3 regions of the Desulfonispora thiosulfatigenes DSM 11270 genome follow, and region 2 is predicted to be linked to each of the others. Evidence: riboswitches for the same ligand, from Rfam matches in the RefSeq annotation. Region 2 holds a riboswitch; each other region holds the start of a gene.
The links. A riboswitch is a leader RNA that binds a small molecule or an ion and turns the genes downstream of it on or off. The one in region 2 is predicted to bind S-adenosylmethionine.
Positions count from the first base shown of each region.

Region 1: linked by a shared signal. The riboswitch ahead of B8965_RS04030 (homocysteine S-methyltransferase family protein) and the one ahead of B8965_RS02405 (methionine ABC transporter ATP-binding protein) in region 2 are both predicted to bind S-adenosylmethionine.
Region 3: linked by a shared signal. The riboswitch ahead of B8965_RS04440 (O-acetylhomoserine aminocarboxypropyltransferase/cysteine synthase family protein) and the one ahead of B8965_RS02405 (methionine ABC transporter ATP-binding protein) in region 2 are both predicted to bind S-adenosylmethionine.

Region 1 covers NZ_FWWT01000013.1:71,779-78,585, reverse strand. Annotated here, with positions in the region: gene B8965_RS04045 (alkaline phosphatase family protein) at 1-891, opposite strand, end outside; gene pdxR (MocR-like pyridoxine biosynthesis transcription factor PdxR) at 957-2,399, opposite strand; gene B8965_RS04035 (ECF transporter S component) at 2,549-3,082, shown strand; SAM riboswitch class I at 3,234-3,342, shown strand; gene B8965_RS04030 (homocysteine S-methyltransferase family protein) at 3,422-5,797, shown strand; gene B8965_RS04025 (methylenetetrahydrofolate reductase) at 5,797-6,672, shown strand; gene B8965_RS04020 (hypothetical protein) at 6,659-6,807, shown strand, end outside.
Region 2 covers NZ_FWWT01000008.1:122,567-129,373, reverse strand. Annotated here, with positions in the region: gene B8965_RS02420 (B3/B4 domain-containing protein) at 128-790, opposite strand; gene B8965_RS02415 (MetQ/NlpA family ABC transporter substrate-binding protein) at 887-1,717, opposite strand; gene B8965_RS02410 (methionine ABC transporter permease) at 1,730-2,398, opposite strand; gene B8965_RS02405 (methionine ABC transporter ATP-binding protein) at 2,391-3,398, opposite strand; SAM riboswitch class I at 3,468-3,570, opposite strand; gene B8965_RS02400 (YerC/YecD family TrpR-related protein) at 3,737-4,045, shown strand; gene B8965_RS02395 (heparan-alpha-glucosaminide N-acetyltransferase) at 4,152-4,832, opposite strand; gene nifJ (pyruvate:ferredoxin (flavodoxin) oxidoreductase) at 5,165-6,807, shown strand, end outside.
Region 3 covers NZ_FWWT01000013.1:149,626-156,432, reverse strand. Annotated here, with positions in the region: gene B8965_RS04450 (alanine/glycine:cation symporter family protein) at 480-1,946, shown strand; gene B8965_RS04445 (alanine/glycine:cation symporter family protein) at 2,375-3,823, shown strand; SAM riboswitch class I at 3,881-3,984, shown strand; gene B8965_RS04440 (O-acetylhomoserine aminocarboxypropyltransferase/cysteine synthase family protein) at 4,064-5,338, shown strand; gene metA (homoserine O-acetyltransferase MetA) at 5,571-6,497, shown strand; gene B8965_RS04430 (ATP-binding protein) at 6,558-6,807, shown strand, end outside.

The sequences.
Region 1 (6,807 bases), on a different contig from region 2:
TTTATCTTTAAGCGCAGGGTATTTGAAATTCTTTAAAATAGAATCTAAGTAAATAAAATGATGAACTTTAATTTGGGAATGATCACCTGTTAAGATGAAAATATTTTCTTCTAAAGCTTTATCTAAAGAACCATAAGTACTTACAACTTGCTCTAGTAAAGTATTAACTTTAGTTAAGCCTTCTATGCCACCTTCTAAATGGTTTTTATGCACATCTTGATCAGTTTTGGGTAAATAAAGTAAAGAAAAATCAGGTTGTTTATTTTCTTGTACAGTACTAATAAAAGCTTCTATCGTAAATTTATCATTTAAACCTAACCTCGAGAAAAGACTTTTAGGCGCTTTAATATTTTTATCTAAAGAATTCAAAAAGCGTCCTAAAATAATTTGATTAGGACCTGATATATGTTTAGGCGTTTTTTTACTAAATGGCTTCATATACCATGGAAATTTAATTTTATGAATGTGATGACCCCGATAGACCTGGTAAGAAAAGGAACCTGATGTATATCCTTTAAAGTCTAGTTCTTCAAAAATAGTTTTTATATTTTGTGCTAAATGTTTAGTATTTTGATTATATAAAGTATCTGCAATAACTTGAGAAACCCCTAATTTAAAAACAAATCCAGCGGGAGCCCCATAATTAATAATTCTATTTTCTTTTTTACTATACCAAACCAATCCGGGTATTTTATGGATGCCTGGGGTTACGCCTGTAATTAAAGAAGCATCAAAACTGGCTGACATGGTTGGAAAAACGGTAACACATTGCCTATTAATATTACCTCTTTTAATTAATTCTTTAAAAAGAGGTACTTTATTTTGTTTTAACACTTCTTCTAAGGCTTCAGGCATAAAGGAATCTATTAAAAAAACAATTATTTTTTTCATATATCAGCACTCCATGACACTCATATCTAAATATAGATTGCCCAAGCTGTTTAAATATATGTGCTTTATAAAAGGGGCTCAATAGATATAGCTTTGTTATTTTGACTTTGCACAATTTCTTTAATTATGCTTATAGCTTCGGGAATCCTTTCAAGCTCTACATCAGCAAAGCTTAAGCGAATGTAGGGATAAATTTCAGGGTCTAAGGAAAATGCAGAGGCTGGTGAGACTAGAACATTTTTACTTAATAATTTAGCAGTCAAGTCTTCTACATTTACGTTCTTAAATTTAACCCAAATACTAAGTCCTCCATGCGGAAGGACAAAAGATAGATGATCACTTAAAGTACTTAATTCTAATACTAATAGTTCATATCTTTTTTGATAGTAATTGCACATCTCTTTTATATGCTTTTTCCACAAATTTGATCTTAAATATAGATCAAAAGTACGTTGAATTAAGCCGGAAGTGGCAATATCAGTAGTATGTTTAGCTGCTAAGACACTTTGTAATATTTTTTGTGGTAAGACTATAAAACCAAAACGTAGACCAGGCATTAAAATTTTGGAAAAAGTCTTAATATATATAACTCTATTCTTATAATCAAAAGCTTTTAAGGGGATATAAGGTTCATTAGAATAATTTAAGCCCCCTAAATAATCATCTTCTATAATATAAGTATCATATTTATTAGCTAATTTAATTAAAGCATGTTTTTTTTCTAAAGAATAAGAAATTCCAGTAGGATTTTGATAGTAGCTCATAATATAAATAAATTTAGGATGAAATAATTTCATATTGTTTTCAAGTACATCTAGATCAATGCCATCTTCTTCAAGTGGTATTTCAATAATTTTAGCTCCCCTAGATTGAAAGTTTGCAATTGCCCCTCGGTAAGTAGGCTTTTCAACAAACAAGACATCTCCGTAGTGTAAAAGTCCTTTAGAAAGAATATCTATTCCCTGCTGAGCTCCTGAAATGATTTGAATTTTATCTGGTGTAGTACGGACATTATGATATCCTAAATAATCACAAATGGACTCTCTAAGAGGTAAGTAACCTTGACTATCTTGATAATTAAAAGCATTACCTCCATCTTTATCTAAGACCGTATTTAATAATCGTTTAAAGTCTTGAACAGGAAATAGTTCTGGAGAAATAGAAATGGTTGCAAGGTTTAAGGTGTCTTTAGTAATTTCAACATGATGTTTAGTTGTTTGGTTGATTTGTGGAATATTAGTTGATAATTTTTCCAGAGGAATAGGAGAAATATATGTCCCACTTCCTTTTTGCGAATAAAGGATATTTTTATTTTCTAAATGTTTATATGCATTCACCACGGTGCTATTATTAACTTTAAGCAGCTCTGCTAATTTCCGAATAGCTGGTAATTTTGCATTAGACCTGAGTTTATTTTGTTCAATTAAACTATAAATACTATTACTAAGTTGTAAATATAAAGGTTCCTTGCTATTCCTCTCTAACTGTATCGAAACAAATTCATTCACTTGAATTATCCCACCTTTTTATATTGACGAAAAGAATTATACTCTAATATAATAACTACACAAACAAAGCGTACTGCATTAATGTATCGGTACAATGATATTATACTAATTAATTAATGGAAAGTAAAATCTTATTGGGAGGAATGAAAATGAAGATTACTGTAAAGCAATTAGTGTTTGCAGGTCTCATGGCAGCACTCGTAACTGTAGGAACGATGTTAATTCAAATACCAAGTCCAACAAAGGGGTATATTCATATTGGAGATACTATTGTTTATTTGAGTGGAATTTTATTAGGTCCAGTAGTGGGTGGGCTAGCAGCTGCTGTGGGTTCTGGTTTAGCAGATTTATTTACAGGTTATCTTGTTTATGCACCGGTGACCTTTATCGTGAAAGGGTTAGACGCGATGATAGTTGGTTTCATTTATCATAAACTTGTAAATGGAGAAGCAACAAAAGGTAAGAAGTTAATGTCCTTTGCAGCGGCTGTTTTTGGTGGAGGAGTTATCATGGTGGGTGGCTATCTAGTGTATGAAAGCTTTTTATATGGTTTTGTGCCTGCTCTCGCTGGGGTTCCTGGAAACCTTACTCAAGCAATTGGTGGAGGAATACTTGCAGCTCCTTTATTACTAGCACTGGGAAAGTTAAACATTATTGAAAGTAGAAAAGAAAGCTTAACCTAAAATAAAGACTTATTCAAAATTATTTCTTGAAATTTTAATTAAGATATTACAAATAGATATAGTTGTAAAAGATTACTTATGACCTGAACCAATAAAGATTGACAAATAGATTAATCCTAGATATAGTAAAGAAAATAAAATATTAGATTACATTTTATCAAGAGTGGTGGAGGGAACTGGCCCTATGAAGCCCGGCAACAACTAGCAACAAAGCTAGAAATGTGCTAATTCCAGCAGGATTTATTCCTGGAAGATAAGAGGTAGATAGTTATGGTATTTAATGACCGCTTCTTATTATAGAAGCGGTTTTATTTTTGGCTAAATTAAGGAGTGGTACTCTTGGAGAATATCTTAAAAAAGGTTTTAGTTTTTGACGGAGCAATGGGAACTCTTTTACAAGAAAAAGGTTTAACACCAGGAGCTTGTCCAGAACTTATGAATAAAGAAGAGCCAAAAAAGGTACGAGAAGTTCACAAGGCTTATGTTGACGCTGGAGCAGATGTAGTGACTACAAATACCTTTGGTGGTAATAGAATCAAGCTTTCGGAATATGGATTAGAAAATGAAGTGGCAGAAATTAACCAAAGGGGCGTAGAAGTTGCTAAAGGTATTAATGATGGAAAATATTTTGTAGCAGGTTCGGTTGGTCCTACGGGTAGATTTTTAGAACCCTTAGGAGATATGACTTTTGATGAAGCTTATGATGTTTTTAAAGAGCAAATAAATGCTTTAGCTAAAGGTGGGGCAGATTTTATTATCTTTGAAACCTTTCACGATTTAGGAGAAGTTAGGGCAGGACTTTTAGCAGCAAAAGATGTTTGCTCATTGCCTGTAATTTGTAGCCTTACTTATGATGGCGGCAGGACTTTAACAGGAGTAACCCCAAGGAGCGCAGCTATTATTTTAGAAAGTTTAGGAGCAGATGCTATTGGTGCAAATTGTTCAGGAGGTCCTGAGGAATTATACCCTGTTATTGAAGAAATAACTCGAACTACTAGTTTGCCAGTAATTGTAGAGCCTAATGCAGGACTACCTGAGATGAAAGAAGGAAAAGTGTATTACCCTTTAGATCCACAACTTTTTATAGAAAAAATGGTACCCTTTTTTAATCTAGGAATGAATATTTTTGGCTCATGTTGTGGAAGTAGTCCCCTGCATACGAAAAATTTAAAGCAAAAGATTAAAAATATAACAATACTAGCTCGAAACGTAGAGAGAAGGAGTACTCTTGCAAGTAGGGAACAAGTTATTTTCCTAGGCGAGGATACGCTCCCTAAAATTATTGGGGAAAGAATTAATCCTACAGCAAGAAAGAAAATTGCTCAGGGACTTAAGGAAGGAAATTATGGAATTATCCAAGAAGAAGGGGCTATCCAAGTAGAGGCTGGAGCTGATTTATTAGATGTAAATGTAGGGACTCCTGGAATAGATGAAAAAGAAACGATGTCCAAGGTAATTAATTTATTACAACAAAATATCAGTATTCCTCTAGTTATAGATTCTACTAATCATTTAGTGCTAGAAAATGCTTTGAAAAATTATCAAGGTAAGGCTCTAGTCAACTCGATTAACGGTGAACAGGAAAGCTTAAATAAAATTCTGCCATTAGTGAAAAGGTATGGAGCAGGCGTAATTGCTCTTGTATTAGATGAAAATGGAATTCCAGAAACAGCCCAAGAGAGAAAAAAAATAGCCCACAAGATTTGTAAATCTTGCGAGGATTATGGTATCTCTAAAAAGGATATTTATATAGATTGTTTAGCATTAACAATTGGTACAGATGATAATTCTGCCAAGGAAACCTTAGAAACTATTAAATTAGTTAAGCAAAATTTGGGGGTTAACACTATTTTAGGGGTAAGTAATGTTTCTCATGGACTACCAAGTCGGAGTAAAATTAATTCCGCCTTTTTAGCAATGGCAATTGCAAGTGGTCTAGATGTAGCAATTATTAATCCTTTAGATAAAAATATGTTAACAAGTTTAGAAGCGGCTTCTTTTTTAGCGGGACGAGATCCAAAAGGGAATAATTATATTAAGAAAAATTCCCTAGAAGTAAAAGAAGTAGAAATTAATGCAAGTATACCTTCTCTAGAACTAGTAACTAATCAAGTAATTAAAGGATCCCAAGGTATTAGAGGGACTATTACAGCTCTTTTACAGGAAAAGGTCACTCCCATAGAGATTATAAACCAAGGTTTAATCCCAGGGCTCAATATTGTCGGGGAAAAGTTTGGTAAGGGTGAGTATTATTTACCACAATTAATGTTAAGTGCAGAAACTAGTCAAAAGGCTTTTGATCTTTTAGAGAAAGAAATGGACGGAAAATTTGACTCTATTCAAAAAGAAACCATCATTATTGGCACAGTAAAAGGTGATGTCCATGATATCGGTAAAAACATGGTCGGGGTAATGTTAAAAAATCATGGATTTAGGGTCATAGATCTAGGAAAAAATATTGAAACAGAAGATTTTTATAAGGCTTGCGAGAAAGAAAAGGCAAGCTTTGTAGGACTTAGTGCTTTAATGACGACGACAATGATGGAAATTCCAAAAACAATTGATTATTTAAAAGAAAGATTACCAAATATAAAGGTAATAATTGGGGGAGCAGTAATTAATGAAGATTTTGCTAAGGAATCAGGCGCTGATGGATATGCGAAGGATGCTGTTAGCGCAGTTCAAATATTAGAATCACTCAGGGGGAGTAAATAATGAATGGTTTGAAAAATAAGTTAAATAATAAACAATTTGTAACAACTGTCGAAATAGATCCACCTAAAGGGGCTAGCCCTTGGATTGTTTATGAAAAAATGAAAAACTTAAAAGGGGTAGTTGATGCTGTAAATATCGCAGATTGTCCTATGGGTAAAATGAGAATGAGTCCGATAGCCCTTGCTCATTTAGTACAAAAAGAATTACAGTTAGAAGCGATTTTTCATTTAACTTGCAGGGATAGAAATGTTATTGGCTTACAATCAGAACTTTTAGGAGCATATGCTTTAGGGGTTAAAAATATTTTAACCTTAACAGGTGACAAGCCAGAAAATGGAGATCATCCAGAGGCAAAAGGGGTTTTTGAATTAGATTCTACTGGTTTAATAAAACTTGCAAACACCTTAAATCAAGGTACAGATATGATGGGCAATAATTTAAATGAAGCAACAGAATTTTTTATTGGGGGAGTTGCAAATCCTACAGCTACTGATTTAGAAATAGAAGTGAGTAAGGTAGAGGCTAAAATAGATTCAGGGGTTAATTTTTTTCAAACTCAACCTATTTTTGACATTAATTCCTTAGAACATTTTCTTACTAAAATAAATGATACTTCTGCTCATTTTATTTATGGTTTAATGCCTTTAAAAAGTGTTAAATTAGCGCAGTATTTAAATAAAAATGTTCCAGGAATCGTAGTTCCAGATAAAATCATTGATAGACTTCAGCTTAAAGGAAGAGAAGCTGGACTGGAAATAGCTAAGGAGCTTTATTTAGAATTGAAAAAGATGGTACCAGGTGTGCATATTTTCCCAATGGGTGATGTGCCTTTAATTGAAGAATTATTACAGGAGCAAGGAAATGGGAAAGGATAAGTTTTTAGCTAATTTCCCCTTAAATATAAATATTCCGAGTTTAGTAAAAGAAAATCCCTCATTAAAAGGGGCACAAGAAAAAATAAGGAAGTTAGAAAAACTTATCCAACCTCATATCTTTTGGCAGGAACTTAA
Region 2 (6,807 bases):
AATTAGTAAAAAAGTCAAAGTAATTACATACTTAAAAAGATAACCCATATTTTAGATGGTCTCTGATAATAAATAGTTCTAAGTTTAATTGTCTATTACCAGAGAGCATCGTATTTTAGGGTTGTTTTTATTTGATAATACTTTTTTGAATATTACTAGCGCTAGCGTACTTAACGAGCTTTTCTTCAAGGATATCTAAAGCCTCATTTAAATCTTCTTCTCCACTAAAAGAATTGATAAAAATTAATACTTCTTTGGTATCTAAGGTTATCATGGCTTTTTCAGAATCACTCGTAGGGCTCCCAAAATGACCTTCTTCATCAGAAAATACAGGTAAGTTTTCTAAATTAATAATATCTGATCTACCGATACCTTTATAACTTTCGCCTGCTTTTCCAACAGTTAAAATTATATTGCCCTTTATCTTTTCTAAATCATAAGCACCAAGGGAATAGAAGGTTTGTACTGATACTAAATTAATTATATCGACAATGTTATTAATTTTAAATAACCCTTTGCCTTTTAAGATTCTACGAATTAAGGCATCAGAAGATACCCGATATCGCGAAGGATCTTTACCTAATTTTTTATAGGCACTTCTAGTTTCTTTAAGATGAGGTAATTTATTAATGTCCTCAATCACATACTTATTTTCAAATTCTTTACATAAGGAGTCCATTTCATTTGCTAATAAGCTGTTATTTTCAGTTAAATTTACTTTTGCTTTAAGACAACCCAGTCTGATTTCTGGCCAGATTTCTTTTAATTCAGGCGAAATTTGGATTTGCATATTAATTCTCCTTTGAGTAAGTTAATAAAAAATTTACATAAAAAAGCGAGGTAATTTAATACCTGCGCTTTTAGGATTATAACTTATAATTATTTCTTAAAATACAGGTATAACTGCACCTTCATATTTTTCTTCAATAAACTTCTTCATTTCAGGTGAAGTTAATACTTCAACTAAAGCTTTGATAGAATCACTGTCTTTAGTTTCATTTTTTACTGCAATGATATTGGCAAACGTGTCAGCAGCTAAAGAAGTTTTTTCTTCACTTGCTAAAGCATCTTTAGCAGGGTTTAAGTCAGCATCAATTGCATAATTTCCATTAATAACAGCAAGTGATACATCTTCTAAAGAAGTACTTAAGCTAGCAGCTTCTAACTCTACAATTTGAAAATTTCTTGGATTTTCAATATCTTGAGGTGTAGCATTTAAACCTTTTTCACTATCAACTTTGATAAGACCAGCACTTTCTAATAATAATAAAGCTCTTGCTTCGTTACTAGGATCATTAGGAACAGCGATTTTATCCCCATCTTTAAGTTCTTCTAAAGATTTAAGATTTGCACTATAAATTCCTAAAGGTTCAAAGTGAACTTTCACAGCAGACACTAAATCTAAATTATGAGATTTATTAAAATCCTCAAGGTATGGAAGGTGTTGGAAGTAGTTAGCGTCAATGCTACCTTCATCCAAAGCTGTATTAGGCATTACATAATCAGTAAATTCAGTAACTTTTAACTCATAGCCTTTTTCTTTTAATAATTCCCCTGCTTTTTCTAATATGTCTGCATGAGGGGTAGGGCTAGCACCAACTTTAATAACTTTTGCTCCGTCTGCATTTTCCTTAGGTGCATCTTGGCCCCCGCAACCTACCAAACTTACTGCTAAAAGCAAGATGATAGTGATGGAAATAATTTTCTTGAAATTCATTAATAATCCTCCTTAGCTTTTTCTTATTTTTTGGGAAAGGAATTCCCCGAAAACCTGCATTATTTGTACAAGTACAGTCAGAATTACAATAGAAAACCACATTACATCAGTTTGATGCCGATGATAACCGTAACGAACAGCAATATCTCCTAATCCTCCACCACCAATAGCTCCAGCCATAGCCGAGAAACTTACCAAGGTTACTGCAGTTATTGTTGCTCCTAAAATTAAAGATGGTAAAGACTCAGGTAATAAAACTTTAAAAATAATTTGCATAGGAGAAGCACCCATACTTAAAGCTGCTTCGATTAAACCCCATGAAATCTCTTTAAGAGAACTTTCGACCATTCTTGCTACTAAGGGAATAGCACCTACAGTTAAGGGAACTATTGAGGCAGTAGTATCAATACTTGAACCTACTAACCATCTTGTAAATGGAATAATAGCAACTAATAGAATTATAAAGGGAATTGATCTACCAATATTAATGATAATTCCTAAGATTTTATTAAATGCTGGGAACGGTAATATATGTTTTTCATCAGTTACAACTAATAAAATACCTAAAGGCACTCCAATAATATGTGAAATTATTACTGATGCAAAGAGCATATAAAGAGTTTGCCAAACTCCATCAATGATTAAATTTATATTCGGGATAAAACTAAAAAATTCAAGCATGTTTTAAAACCTCCACACTAACTCCTTTACTTTCAAGAAGTTTTGAAGCTTTTTGTCTTTCGTCATCTGTTCCTTTTATATGTAGAATTAGATGACCAACCGTTGTATCTTGGATTGTTTCTATTTTACCCCATAAAATATTAGGAGATAAGTTTAATTCTTGTTGTAAAATAGCTACTAAAGGTTCTTTTGCGCTAGGTCCTAAAAAGGTTATACTAAGGATAAAACCTAGTAAATCCTTTAATACGCTAGCAGGCAATTTCTTATCATTATGTCCTAAAAAGGTTTGAGTAGTAGGATGCTTAGGATTAGTGAAAATATCTAAAACCCTACCTTTTTCCACAATATGGCCACCTTCAATAACAGCAACTTCATTACATACGGTTTTGATAACTTCCATTTCATGAGTAATTAGAACTATCGTTATTTTGAATTTTTCATTAATTGATTTTAATAATTGTAAAATTGAGTGAGTAGTTTGCGGGTCAAGGGCTGAAGTAGCTTCATCACATAGTAATATATCAGGTTCATTTGCAATTGCACGAGCTATACCCACTCTTTGTTTTTGCCCACCACTAAGCTGAGAAGGATACATATTTGCTTTATCTTCAAGATTAACCAGCTTAAGTAGCTCAGTAGCGCGTTCTAGCCTTTTGTCTTTTGGGATATCAGCTACTTCTAAAGGCAACATAATATTTTCTAGCACAGTACGAGAACTTAAAAGATTAAAATGCTGAAAAATCATTCCTATTTTTTGTCTGATTTTTCTTACTACAGGATTTTTAAGCTTAACTATATCTACATCATTAATTTTAATACTACCCTTAGTTGGTTTTTCTAAAAGGTTAATACATCTAATTAAACTACTTTTACCAGCTCCACTTAAGCCAATAATACCATAAATATCACCTTTTTTAATATCCAAACTAATATTATCAATAGCCTTAACAGAGCCTTTTCCTGTGCCGTAAATTTTAGTTAGTTCATTTATTTTAATCAAATATTACACCTCGAATCATAGATAACAAAAAACCCCTCGCTGTATACGAGAGGTAATAAACTAATATTACTACCATCTCTCAGAGTTTTTCTGCTGGAATTGGCACATTTCTGATTAAATCAGTTGTTGCCGGGTTTCACAGGGCCAGTCCCTCCACCTCTCTTGATGGTTATATGTTATTTGCTTTAAGAAAAATAATAGCATCACTATATTTATCTGTCAATAAGTTTAAGTAGGAAATACAACTAATAAGATTTAAAGCTTTAATTATGTATATTATATTGGTAAAATATTAGTATGTTAAAGTGTGAGTTAGAAATAATAAAGGAGCGAATCTAATGTATAATAATCGTTTAAAAGAACCGTTTATTGATAAATTTATAGAAGCAATATTATTATTAGAAAATACAGAAGAATGTCACCGGTTTTTTGAGGATATTTTGACAATTAGCGAATTAAAGTCAATTGCTCAAAGGTTAGAAGTAGCCAAAATGTTAGATAAAGATAGAACTTATACAGATATTGCTACGGAAACAGGTGCAAGCACCGCTACTATTAGTCGCGTTAAAAAGTGTCTAAATTATGGTGCTGATGGTTATAAACTAATTTTAAATAAAGTTCAGGCAGAAGAAATCCACGAAGAATAAAATTAACTTAACATGTTGATTAGTTTCCTTAATTAAGTAAATAAAGAACAGACTAAGAAGTAGCATAAGCTTAATCTGTTCTTTAGACATAAATTTTAGTATGTTTTTACTCAAAAATACTATAGAATAGATATAAAAAAGCTAATAAAAGAGGCTGGTGCACTAAATAAATTAGTAAGGAATGTCTTCCTAAGTAAGAGATAGCTTCAATATTTAAATTAAGATTAATTATTGACCTTTTTTGCTGGTACAAAATCTTTCCTAAAAACATTCCTAACAGAAATACTCCAAAGTAGGGAAAGAGGGGAAAGTAATCTAAGGATATGTAGTTATCATTAATTAGCCCTAGAGGGAACAATAAATTACTAGACATGGTTATATTTTTAAAGTAATATCCTATTAAAGTAATTAAAAGACCTAAAATCAGTAGTGTATATTTAGATAGTTTAATAAAAAAGGTAGAAAGAAAAATACTTAATCCTAATAAATGCAAAATACCAAATCTAATATATGTCTCGGGATCAAAGATATAAGTTGCAATTGTTATTATTAAGGCAAACCCGAGTATTTTGATACTTCTTTTATAATTGTTTTTACTTAAACTACTACTAATACCTGCTAAAATAATAAAAAGAGTAGAAGATAATTTGCCGAGCAAATAGATAAGACCTCCTTCGTAATTAAGTGAATAATCATAAAATTCTACTAAGTCAAAACATAGGTGATAATAAATCATTAAAACAAGAGCTATTCCACGTAAAAAGTCTATTTCCCATATTCTGTTCATAACTAATATTTTAACCATAAAATGCTCATTATACTAGGATAAATTAGTTTTATTTAATATATAAAAAGCAAAAATAAACTGAAAATTTTAAATTATATATTAACACACCACATAATTTAGAATTATATAATTATTTATGTAATTTTAAGTAAATATAATCATGATTATAGTAAAAAAGTAAAATAATAAGGGGGGATTAAAGGAGTTGATTTAATATAGATATTATTTAGAAAATTACAAAATATTGTAATGAACTTCACAAGACTTATTACTTGTGTGTATAATGAGATAAGTTAAATTTATTTTAATTTTACTAAGGAGTGAATTTTTTAATGGCAAAAGTAATGAAAACTATGGATGGCAATACTGCAGCCGCACATTGTTCATATGCGTTTACAGAAATTGCTTCAATATACCCTATTACACCATCTTCACCAATGGCAGAGTCCGTTGAAGAGTGGAGTTCACAAGGAAAGAAAAATATTTTTGGACAAACAGTAACAGTAACTGAATTACAATCTGAAGCAGGGGCTGCTGGTACTGTACACGGTTCTTTACAAGCTGGTGCTTTAACAACTACTTATACAGCATCTCAAGGTTTATTATTAATGATTCCTAATATGTATAAACTTGCAGGTGAACTTTTACCAGCTGTATTCCACGTAAGTGCTCGTTCATTAGCAACACATGCTCTTAATATCTTTGGAGATCATTCAGACGTTATGGCTTGTCGTCAAACTGGATTTGCTATGCTTGCAACTGGTAGTGTACAAGAAGTAATGGATTTAGGTGGAGTTGCTCACTTAGCAGCAATTAAAGCTAGAATGCCATTTTTACATTTCTTTGATGGTTTTAGAACTTCTCATGAAATTCAAAAAGTAGAAGTAATGGATTACGAACATTTTGACAGATTATTAGATAAAGAAGCAGTTCAAGAATTTAGAGATCGCGCTTTAAATCCAGAGGCACCAGTATTAAGAGGTACGGCTCAAAACCCTGACGTGTTCTTCCAAGGTCGTGAAGTACAAAATAAATTCTATGATGCTGTTCCAGATATCGTAGCAGACTACATGAAAGAAATTAGCGACATTACAGGTAGAGAGTATAAACCATTTAATTATTATGGTGCTCCTGATGCTAAACGTGTTGTTATTGCAATGGGTTCAGTAACTGAATCTTTAGAAGAAACTGTAGACTATTTAGTAGCAAGAGGAGAAAAAGTAGGTATTATTAAAATCCATTTATATCGTCCATTTTCTCCAAAATATTTCTTTGATGTATTACCAGAAACAGTTAAGAAAATTGCTGTTTTAGATAGAACTAAAGAGCCAGGCGCATTAGGCGAACCTTTATTTGAAGAAATTCGTGCTTTATTTTATGGTAGAGAGAATTCTCCATTAATCGTAGGCGGAAGATATGGACTTGGATCTAAAGATGTAACTCCAACTTACCTTAAAGCAGTATTTGAAAACTTAAATGCTGATGAGCCTAAAAACGGATTTACAATCGGAATCAATGATGACGTTACATTTACAAGTTTAAATCCTACAGAGCAAATTAATGTTGCACCTAAAGATATTACAAGCTGTAAGTTCTGGGGCTTTGGTTCTGATGGTACAGTAGGAGCTAACAAAGACGCTATTAAAATTATCGGTGATAACACTGATCTTTATGCACAAGGATATTTTGCATATGACTCTAAAAAATCTGGTGGTATTACTATTTCTCACTTGCGTTTTGGTAAGACACCAATTAGATCAACTTATTTAATTGACCAAGCTGACTATATTGCTTGTCACAAACAGGCTTATATTTATCAATATGATGTTATCGAAGGTTTAAAAGAGGGTGGTACTTTCTTATTAAACTGCAACTGGGATCCTTCTGAAGTAGAAGAGCATTTACCAGCTAGTCTTAAAAAGCACTTAGCTGAAAAGAAAGCAAACTTCTACATTATTAATGCAATTGATATTGC
Region 3 (6,807 bases), on a different contig from region 2:
AAAAAATCTTTTATAATTAAGGTGTCGATAACGCATATACCTAAAATTAAACATATGTACCATCCTATTTGTTTTAGTAAAATCTTTTTATTTATTATATATATCGCTTAATAAAGTAGATTAGAACAAGTATCTTTTCTTAATTTAAATGCTCAATTATTTACAGAAACCTTACATATATCCCTGAAATATGGAGATAATCTAGATAATAGATTAAATATTTTAAGTTAGAAAATAATTTATTGGTCATAAGGAGAATTAATAAGCAAATGATTATATGTGTTATGGAATATTATTTATACTATTGATAATATTTTTTAATCGCTGAATTTTCGCACAATTGTTGAAATTTGTCTAAATATATACTATTATCGATAAGTAAAAAAAATTTATCATGATATGTTTTTTAATCAACTTTATCTTTTTGCTAGTTTTGTGAAAATTAGCCGGACATTATACATAGTTAAAGGGGGATAAGCATGGATCAATTTACTCAAATAGCTGTAGCTGTCAGTAACTTTGCCTGGGGTCCTATAATGGTTTCCTTATTAGTAGGAACAGGATTATATCTGACTCTTGGTACTGGAGTTATACAAATTAGAAAACTTTTCGTTTCTTTAAAGCTTTTATTTACAAATACGAAAACAACAGGTGAAGGGGATATTTCTCCTTTTGCAGCGTTAATGACTTCATTAGCGTCTACCATTGGTACAGGAAATATTGCCGGGGTATCAACTGCGATTACCTTTGGTGGACCAGGAGCAATATTTTGGATGTGGATTACAGCAGCTGTTGGTGGAGCTACTCAATTTGCAGAGGCTGTTTTGTCGATCACTTATAGAGAGACAAATGAGTGGGGCTTTAAATCAGGTGGACCAATGTATTACATTAAAAACGGTTTAGGTAAGAGGTGGTATTGGTTAGGAGCAGTTTTTGCCTTTTTTGGTTTAATTGCTTGTTTTGGACCAGGAACCTTAGTACAAGCAAACTCTTTAGCTGAGGTTGTAAATAGTTCATGGGGAGTTTCTCCATGGATAACAGGAAGTGTAATTGCAGTAGCAACAGGTCTTGTTTTAATTGGTGGTATTAAATCTATCGGAAGTGTAGCAGGTAAGGTTGTACCTGTGATGTCACTAGTTTACATTGTAGGTGCATTAGTAATTTTAGCATTTAATGTGGACAAGATCCCTCATGCTTTTGGGATGATTTTTGAGAGTGCATTTTCTGGTCATGCAGTTCAAGGTGGTTTATTAGGAACCATTATTAGATATGGGGTATCTCGTGGTGTGTTTTCAAATGAAGCGGGACTTGGTACAGGAGCGATTGCTCATGGAGCAGCTTCAACAAGTGATCCAGTAAAACAAGGTTTAATTGGTTCTTTAGGTGCATTTATTGATACAATTGTTGTGTGTACAATGACTGCTTTAGTAATTTTAACTTCTCCTTTTGTTAATATTGGACCAGACGGTATCATGCAATTATTAGCAAGTGATGGGGCGATGTATCCAGTATCAATGAGGGCTGATCTTGCGGCTCAAGGAATTGATTTTATAACGGGAGCAGCTTTAACTTCACAAGCATTCCATGTTGGCTTACCAGGACCTGGTGATTTACTTATTTTATTTGGATTAGTATTTTTCTCTTATTCTACTATCTTAGGATGGTATTATTATGGGGCAAAATGTTTAGAATACCTTGTAGGGTTAAGAGGTGTTAATTTATATAAGTGGTTATGGGTTGCGATGTGTTTAGTAGGAGCAGTTATTAAGCTTGACATCGTATGGGCTGTGTCTGATGCCTTTAATGGCTTAATGATAATCCCTAACTTAATAGCCTTAGTTCTTTTAAGTCCAATTGTATTTAAAGTTGTGAGAAGATATGACTTTAAAAATATGAAAATGGATGACTCTAAAGAAATGCAGGAGTTACTTAAATTTAAAAGTTAATTATAAATAAGAATTAAAGTAAGGTTTAAATAATAGTAGGTATTTATAATAAGTAAGCTAAAGCATTATCTACTAAAATATGAAAAATACAGTGTATGTATACACTGTATTTTTTTATATATATGCTATGGTTGTACAAAATATTACATATTCTGCACATTCTTATGGTATATATCATTTATTCTAATAGACAGAAAATTTAAAATCTATTGAGAATATTTAAAGGATAAATTATAATTTAATTGCAAATATTATTTTCAATATAATTATAATTCTTAATTTAGGAAATCTTTTGATAATTTAAATTTATCTTTATTATTGGGTTTTCATATGGAGGTGTCAATAAGCATAAGCATAAGCATTAGCATAAGCAAAACAGTGGATTCATAATTTTATACTAATTACTTTTGAGAGAGGATGTGTTGTAAATGCAAGCTTTTGAAAAATTTGTCGGAATGCTTGGAAACTTTGCCTGGGGACCATTAATGGTTTCGTTGTTAGTAGGTACTGGACTTTTATTAACTGTAGGAACAAAATTCTTACAATTTAGAAAATTGGGATTAGCGTTTAAATTATTATTTACTAGTAGAGCAACAACTAAGGATGGTGACATTTCTCCATTTACGGCTCTTATGACATCACTAGCTGCTACTATTGGTACTGGTAATATAGCCGGGGTTGCTACAGCAATCACTATGGGGGGACCGGGAGCAGTTTTTTGGATGTGGGTTACAGCTTCTGTAGGTGGCGCGACTAAATATGCTGAAGCAGTTTTAGCTATTCTTTATAGAGAAACAAATGCAAATGGTGAAAAGTCGGGCGGACCGATGTTCTATATCAAAAATGGTATGGGACCTGGGTGGGCATGGCTTGGTGGAGCATTTGCTTTCTTTGGATTAATTGCTTGTTTTGGACCTGGTACACTTGTGCAAGCAAACTCAGTAGCTCAAGTTGTTCATGATTCTTGGGGTGTTTCTACATGGATTACAGGTTTAATTGTTGCTGGGGCAACTGGATTAGTTTTAATTGGTGGTATTAAATCAATTGGTAAAGTTGCGGATAAAATTGTACCAATTATGTCTTTAGTATATGTCGTAGGAGCTATAACCATTTTAGCTTTAAACTATGACAAGATTCCTCATGCTTTTGGTATGATTTTCAGTACAGCATTTTCAGGTCATGCAGTTCAAGGTGGACTTTTAGGTTCAGTTGTTAGATTTGGGGTATCTCGTGGAGTATTCTCTAATGAAGCAGGTCTTGGTACAGCAGCAATTGTACACGGTGCAGCTTCAACTACAGACCCAGTTAAACAAGGTATCATTGGTTCTTTAGGATCTTTTATTGATACATTAATCGTATGTTCTATGACTGCATTAGTTATTCTAGTTTCTCCATTTGTAAATATTGGAGCAGATGGAATTATGCAACTAACTGGTAGTGATGGAATGATGTACCCAGTAACAATGAAAGCAGAATTAGCAGAGCAAGGAATAGAGTTATTAACAGGTGCAGCTTTAACATCTAATGCTTTTAAAATGTTATTACCAGGACCTGGAGATTTAGTTATTTTATTTGGTCTTATTTTCTTCGCATATTCAACTATTTTAGGATGGTACTACTATGGTTCTAAATGTTTAGAATATTTCATCGGTGTAAAAGGTGAATTATATTATAAATGGGCTTGGGTTATTGCTTGTTTTGTTGGAGCTGTAACTAACTTAGAGATTGTATGGTCAATTTCCGATGCCTTTAATGGTCTAATGATCTTACCTAACCTTATTGGTATGCTTGCCTTAAGTCCGGTAGTATTTAGATTAACTAAAAACTATGACTTTAAGAAAATGATTAGTTTAGATCCAGAGATGTTGAAAAAATAAAGATATCTTGACAAAGTAAGTTATTATGGTTATGCTATAAAGAAAATTAAATATAAATTCTTATCTAGAGTGGTGGAGGGACTGGCCCGATGAAACCCAGCAACAGCTAGTATTTAACTAGAAATGTGCTAAATCCTGCAGGGTAACCTGGAAGATAAGAGGTAGGTAGTCACTTGTTGATTAGAGCCACTTCTTAGGAGGTGGCTTTTTTGTTTAAGTTATATATTTTAAGGAGGGTTTATGATGAAAAAAGAGTGGGGATTAGGAACAAGGAGTGTTCAAGGTGGATATGAGCCAAAAGCAGGAGAACCAAGGGTATTGCCATTATATCAATCAACAACTTATAAATATGACGATGTTGACCAAGTAGCTAGGTTATTTGATTTAGAAGAGAATGGTCATATGTATTCTAGAATAAGTAATCCAACAGTAGCTGCATTAGAGGAAAAAGTAAATATGTTAGAAGGAGGGGTAGGGGCATTAGCAACATCTTCTGGTCAAGCAGCTTCAACACTTGCACTTTTAAATATTTGTGGTGCGGGAAGCCATGTGATAGCCATTTCAACACTTTATGGCGGTACATATAACTTATTTGCAGTTACTTTAAAGAAAATTGGCATTGAAGTAACCTTTGTAGATCCAGAATTATCTGCAGAAGAAATTGAAAAACATTTTTGTGTTAATACGAGAGCAATTTTCACCGAAAGTATAGGTAATCCTGGGTTAAATGTTTTAGACTTTGAAAAGTTTGCACAGATTGCCAAAGCAAAAGATGTTCCTTTAATCGTTGATAATACATTTCCAACTCCTTATTTATGTAGGCCATTTGAGCATGGAGCAAATATTGTTATCCACTCGACAACAAAATACATTGATGGACACGCTTCAAGCGTAGGTGGAATAATAGTAGATGGGGGAAACTTTAATTGGAATACTGGTAAGTATCCTGAAATAACAGAGCCAGATCCAAGCTATCATGGATTAAGCTATACAGAAACATTTGGTGATGCTGCATATATTGTAAAAGCTAGGGTTACTTTAATGAGAGATTATGGATCTTGTATGAGCCCATTTAACGCATATTTAACTAATATAGGTTTAGAAACTTTACATTTAAGAATGGAAAGACATAGTGAAAATACATTAAAATTAGCTGAATTTTTAGAAAAACATGAGAATGTAGCTTGGGTAAATTATCCGGGACTAGAAAACCATCCAAGTTATGCTTTAGCACAAAAATATCTTCCTAAAGGAGCAAGTGGCGTACTGACATTTGGTGTTAAAGGTGGCTATGAAGCAGGTAAGAAGTTTATGAATAGTTTGAAATTAGCTGCCCTAGTAGTACATGTAGCAGATGTTAGGTCAAGCGTGCTCCACCCTGCTAGTATGACCCATCGTCAATTAACCGAAGAGCAACAAATAGCTTGCGGAATCACCCCAGATTTAATTCGTGTATCCGTAGGGATAGAGGATATTGAAGATATTATAAAAGATTTTGACCAAGCATTAAAGTAAGTGTAAAAAAGAGAAGATAATTTATTTTCTTAAGTAAATTATTGCGAGCTTGAATAAAAAGAGCGAAATGTCTTAAGATAAGAATTTTCCCACTGTTTGAACGATAGTGAGTTTGGGAAAATTCCTGAAGGCATGTAGCTCCTTCCTTTTATTTGTTCGAGCTTATTTACGTAGATAAGAAATATCTCAATTATTAATTGCTTATTTAATTGAAAAAGGAAGGATGAGGCACATGCCAGTTATTATACCGCAGAATTTGCCGGCTACAGAAATACTTTTAAATGAAAATATATTTGTAATGAATGATACTAGGGCGATACATCAAGATATTCGTCCTCTTAAAATAGGAATAGTAAATTTAATGCCAACTAAAATTGTGACAGAAACGCAGTTATTACGATTATTGAGTAACTTTCCGATTCAGTTAGAGGTTGATTTTATTTGCATGGAAAGTCATGAATCAAAAAATACAGCTCCTGAACATTTAGTGAGTTTTTATAAGAACTTTGATGACATTAAAGATAAAAAATATGATGGCATGATTATTACAGGAGCTCCAGTAGAAACCATGGAATTTAATGAAATTGATTATTGGAATGAATTAACTAAAATCATGGACTTTACAAAAACCAATGTTTTTTCAACTATTCATATTTGCTGGGGCGCTCAGGCTGGTCTTTATCATCATTATGGTATTCCTAAATATCCAGTAGATGAAAAGGTTTTTGGTGTATTTGAACATACTGTTGCGAATACTAAATGCAAATTAGTGCAAGGGTTTGATGATATTTTCTATATCCCACATTCTAGACATACTGAGGTAAAAAGGGAAGATGTAGAAAAAATATCGGAGCTAAAAATATTATGTGAATCAAAGGATGCAGGACTTTATTTAGTAGCTAGCAAAGATGGTAGAAGAATTTTTGCTTTAGGTCATGCTGAATACGATCCTTTGACTTTGAAATGGGAATATGACCGAGATATTAATAAGGGAATGGATGTAAAGGTACCGATAAATTATTATCCAAATGATGATCCAACGAAAGAACCTATTGTGAGATGGCGTGGACATGCAAATTTATTATTTTCTAACTGGTTAAACTATTATGTATATCAAGAAACGCCATTTGATTTAAACGAATTAAATAACGAAAAATAAACACTATAAATTGCTACTTAACATTTGTGTACTTATATTTACTAAAAGTAAACGGGGGTAATGTATATTTTACGAGATTTAAATCAATTAATTATTTACCGTGGAATTTTACAAGATGAATTAGTACAAAAGGTGCAAAGAATAGCTGATTTAATTGCCAAAGGAAATAAAGAAGAATTAAATGACGAGTATTATGAATTATGTGCTCTATTATTACAAAAGGTAGATGAATTAAGTTTATCCACAGATTTATGGAAAGAGTATATTATCCATTTAATTTTACAAGATGAAAATATATTTAGTTTAAATA